Regions from separate parts of the Janthinobacterium sp. GW822-FHT07A03 genome, predicted to be linked through region 2. Evidence: predicted binding sites of a transcription regulator. Region 2 holds the regulator's gene; the other holds the start of a gene.
The links. The regulator sigma-54, encoded in region 2, starts transcription at its own class of promoters, with help from an activator protein. The targets are predictions, from matches to a motif close to TGGCANGNAANCTGCTTT.

Region 1 (2,398 bases), on a different contig from region 2:
GATCGGCGTAATGTTGGGAAAGTATTCACCTTTTACTGGTGCAACGAATTTGCCGCCGATGTAATTGTCATAGCGTTGTTTGAAGGGATTGGCTACGCCCAGTTTGCTGATGTCTGCGAGATTCATGTCGTCCTCTATCGGGTTAATTAGAATGGAATTACTTAATTAAAATCAAACGTCCTGGTACAGATGGGGTGAGTACACGCAGTCTTCCGCAAATGCCGTGCCAGCTCGCCATCCCCCTACCCAACTTAGCGGGTTTTACCTCTGTTGCAAGGGCCTGGTGGCGATATCGGCGGGTTCAATTGCTGCCGTAGCACGCCATCGCCGCTGCACAATGGAACAGGTGTACCAGACTGGAACACCTGTTCCTGTACCGCTACCGAATCACCACGCCCCATGGCAATTCGCCGACGGCAATATCGGCCACCTTCTGCGCGCGGGCCGTGTCGATGACGGACACGCTGTTCGAGCGGCCATTGGCCACGTACAGCTTGGCGCCGTCGGGCGTGATGGCCATGTTCCACGGGCGCTTGCCGACGGGAATGGTGGCCGTCACCTGATTGCTGGCCGTGTCGATCGCCATCACCGTGCCGTCCGTGCCATTCGATACATACACTTGCTTGCCGCCGGGATGGACCACGATGCCATTCGCATTTTTACCCGCTGGAATGATGGCGACGGCCTTGCGCGCCGCCATGTCGATGACATAGACGGCATTGACCAGTTCGCACGCCACATAGGCGCGGCCCGAGTCCGGACTGAAGCCGATGCCGCGCGGACGCAGTCCCACGGCGATGGAAGCCACCTGGCGGCGTTGCGCCACATCAATGACGTCGATTTGCTCGGCCTCTTCGGCGCTGACCAGCAGCCAGCGCCCATCCGGGCTGAAGACGGCGTGTTCCGGATTGCGTCCCTGCACTTTGATGTCGGCGAGCAAGGTGCCCGTCTGGCCATCGAGCAAGGCCACGCTATTGTTTTCCTCGACGGCCACGGCCACGTGACTGCCGTCTTGCGAGGCGCTGACGCCTTCGGGCGACTTGCCCAGCGCCACCGTGCGCACGGGCGCGCCGCCAGCGTTGTCGATCAGCAGCAAGGCGCTGCTGGCGGCATCCGTGACAAACAATTGCCGTCCGGTGGGGTCGGCGGCGATGCCGCGCGGCCGCTTGCCGGCGGCGATCTGGCGCACTACCTGGTCGGTCGCCGTGTCGATCACGCTCAAGGTGCCCGATTTTTCATTGGGAACATAGGCAAAGGGAGCGGCCTGAAGGGCCGTGCTGAAGAGCGCAGGCAGCAGCCAGCACACCTGGCGCAAGCGCGGGAAGAAGTTGGGCATAATCACCTTTTCAATGGCAAAACACAGGAAAAGCGCGCGGTAGCGGCGCCTCTGATAATTGCTGTATGCAAACGCCGTGCCACTGACACGCGTATAATTTCCGCCCACCAATGGAGACATGGCAGGCATATTGCTTGATACAACTATGCAGACCTGCGCCGCTCACGCGCTCAAGCAGGCTTTTATTCACATTGGAGAATCCGCATGCAGCATCGTTTCCGCCTGAACACCATCGCCAGCCTGTTTGTCGCCGGCAGCGCCACCCTGGCCCCCCACGTCTTTGCCGCCGAGTCCGCCGACCTGGCCGCCGGACAACTGATGGATACGGTGGTCGTCAGCGGCAGCCGCATCGCCCACCCCAGCCAGGAAGTGCCGGCCTCGATCGACGTGGTCGACAGCGCCCGCATCCAGGATGGGCAAATTCGCGTCAACGCGTCGGAAGCGCTGGCCGCCGTGCCGGGCCTGGTCGTACAGAACCGCCAGAACTATGCGCAAGACTTGCAGATCTCGTCGCGCGGCTTCGGCGCCCGCTCGGCCTTCGGCGTGCGCGGCGTCAAGCTGATCAGCGATGGCATTCCCGCCAGCATGCCCGACGGCCAGGGCCAGGCCGCCACCTTCAACCTCGATACGGCCGAGCGCATCGAAGTACTGCGCGGGCCGTTTTCCGCCATCTACGGCAACCACTCGGGCGGCGTGATCCAGCTGTTTTCCAAGGATGGGCAAAATCCTCCCTCCGTCGAACTGAACGTGACGGGCGGCAGCTTCGGCACCAGCAAGGTAGATATTTCGGCGCAGGGCCAGGCAGGCGGCATCGGTTACGTGCTCGACGGCTCGCGTTTCCGCACGGATGGCTTCCGCGACCACAGCGCCGCCACGCGCGAACAGGCGTTCGGCAAGATCACCGTCAAGCCGAATGCGGACAGCAAACTGACCATCGTCGCCAACAGCCTGCACCAAGGCAATACGCAAGATCCGCTGGGCGCCACCTGGGCCACGTTTGCGCGCGATCCGCGCGCCGGCGAAATCGACACGACGGACACGCAAAACCCGAAACGCACCCTG
Region 2 (2,398 bases):
AGCCTGCCCATCCACCGCCGCGCGCAGATGGGCCTGTCCTATCTGCCGCAGGAAGCGTCCGTCTTCCGCAAGCTGACGGTGGAAGACAATATCCGCGCCGTGCTGGAAATCCAGACCGTCGAAGGCCGTCCCCTGAAGAAGGCCGAGATCGAGGAACGGCTGGATAAACTGCTGGCCGACCTGCAGATTGAAAAGCTGCGCGAAAACCAGGCCTTGTCCCTGTCGGGCGGCGAGCGCCGCCGCGTGGAAATCGCCCGTGCGCTGGCCACCGATCCCCGTTTCGTGCTGCTCGACGAGCCGTTCGCCGGCGTCGATCCGATCGCCGTGATCGAAATCCAGCGCATCGTGCGTTTCTTGAAGGAGCGCAATATCGGCGTGCTGATCACCGATCATAATGTACGCGAGACGCTGGGTATCTGCGACCGTGCCTACATCATCAACCAGGGCTCGGTGCTGGCGTCGGGACGCCCCGACGACATCATCGCGAACGAGTCGGTACGCCGGGTCTATCTGGGCGAACACTTCCGCATGTGAGCCAATGAAACAATCATTGCAGCTGCGCACTTCGCAGCATCTGGCACTGACGCCGCAGTTGCAGCAATCGATACGCCTGTTGCAATTGTCTACCCTGGAATTGCACCAGGAACTAGAGCAGTTGCTGACGGACAATCCCTTGCTCGAGCGCCTCGACGATCCGCTCGACCGTTCGCTGCGCCTGCTGTCCGACGGCGCCCTGAGTTCCACGGCCGCGCCGGCCGAAGCGCCGCCTCAGCCGCCAGGCCAGGAGGCGCCCGCAACGCCGGCCGAAGCGGAAACGTTTGACGGCGAGGCGGGCGACGGCCCGGCCGCCGCGGATGGCGGCGACAGCGACTGGAGCGAGGCGAGCCGGGGCAAGGCGCCCGACGACGAAGATTCCCGTCCGCAACTGGAAGCCCATCACTGCACCCTGCGCGAGCACCTGATGGAGCAGATGCGCGTGACGGTGCTCGAGTTGCGCGACCGCGCGCTGGTCGAGCTGATCATCGACGCGCTCGACGACAATGGCTACCTGGAGGAGTCGCTCGACGACATCCTGGCGCGCCTGCCGGAAGAGCTGGAAATCGACGCCGACGAGATGCGCACGGCCTTGTCGCTGCTGCAAAGTTTCGATCCGCCCGGCGTGGGTGCGCGCAATGCATCCGAATGCCTGGCGCTGCAGATCAAGCGCCTGCCGCACGTCGCCATGGTGACGCGGCGCATGGCCCTCGTCATCGTGGAAAAGCACCTGGCCTGGTTTGCCCAGCGCGATTTCAACAAGCTGAAGAAAGCCCTCGATTGCGACGATGAAGACTTGCGCGAGGCGCAGACGGTGATTCGCCAGTGCAACCCGCACCCGGGCGCCGTGTTCGCCTCGGACGTGTCCGATTACGTGGTGCCTGACGTCGTCGTCAAGCGCGCGCGCAATGGCTGGCAAGTCACCCTGAACAACGACGTCATGCCGCGCCTGCGCGTCAACGCCATGTACGCCAACCTGCTCAAGCAGGGCAAGGGCGAGGGCGCCATGGGCGCACAGTTGCAGGAAGCCAAGTGGCTGATCAAGAATATGCGCCAGCGCTTCGACACGATCCTGCGCGTGGCGCAGGCGATAGTAGAAAGACAAAAGAACTTTTTCTCGCATGGCGCCGTTGCCATGCGCCCCCTTGTGCTCCGTGAAATAGCTGATACACTGGGTTTACACGAGAGTACTATCTCGCGGGTAACAACTCAAAAGTACATGCTGACCCCGCACGGCATGTTCGAGTTGAAATATTTCTTTGGTAGCCACGTCGCCACCGAAGCGGGGGGCGAAGCGTCATCGACGGCGATACGGGCATTGATCGTGCAACTGACAGGAGCAGAAGACCCTAAAAATCCTTTATCCGACAGTAAGATTGCGGACATGCTGGGGGAACAAGGCATGGTGATTGCGCGACGTACTGTTGCCAAATACCGGGAAGCATTGAAAATTCCGCCAGTGAGCCTGCGTAAGTGTTTGTAAGTTTTTTTCGGTTCCTCTGCGGGCCGGATAGGATGGACCGCACGAACCCGATCATCTTTAGGAGTGTGTATGAATCTCACCATCAGCGGACATCATCTCGAAGTGACACCAGCCATCCGTGAATACGTACAAACGAAGCTGGAGCGCGTGAAACGTCATTTCGATCAAGTCATCGATATCGCCGTGATTCTGACCGTGGATAACCTCAAAGAGAAAGAAAAACGTCAAAAGGCCGAAGTCAACCTGCGTCTGAGTGGCAAAACCGTCTATGTGGAAAGCCTGGCGCAAGACCTGTATGCCGCGATCGATGCCCTGATCGACAAGCTCGATAGGCAAGTGATGAAATACAAAACCAAAGTGCAAGGGCACGGTAAAGAGGCG

Region 1: the regulator sigma-54 is predicted to act here: its motif matches at 1,401-1,418, upstream of AC1RJW_RS29270 (beta-propeller fold lactonase family protein).

Annotation. Positions count from the first base shown of each region.
Region 1 is NZ_JBXAKW010000021.1:8,845-11,242, reverse strand. It holds gene adh (aldehyde dehydrogenase) at 1-126, opposite strand, end outside; gene AC1RJW_RS29270 (beta-propeller fold lactonase family protein) at 380-1,336, opposite strand; gene AC1RJW_RS29265 (TonB-dependent receptor family protein) at 1,541-2,398, shown strand, end outside.
Region 2 is NZ_JBXAKW010000002.1:581,118-583,515, forward strand. It holds gene lptB (LPS export ABC transporter ATP-binding protein) at 1-534, shown strand, start outside; gene AC1RJW_RS08700 (RNA polymerase factor sigma-54) at 539-2,017, shown strand; gene hpf (ribosome hibernation-promoting factor, HPF/YfiA family) at 2,087-2,398, shown strand, end outside.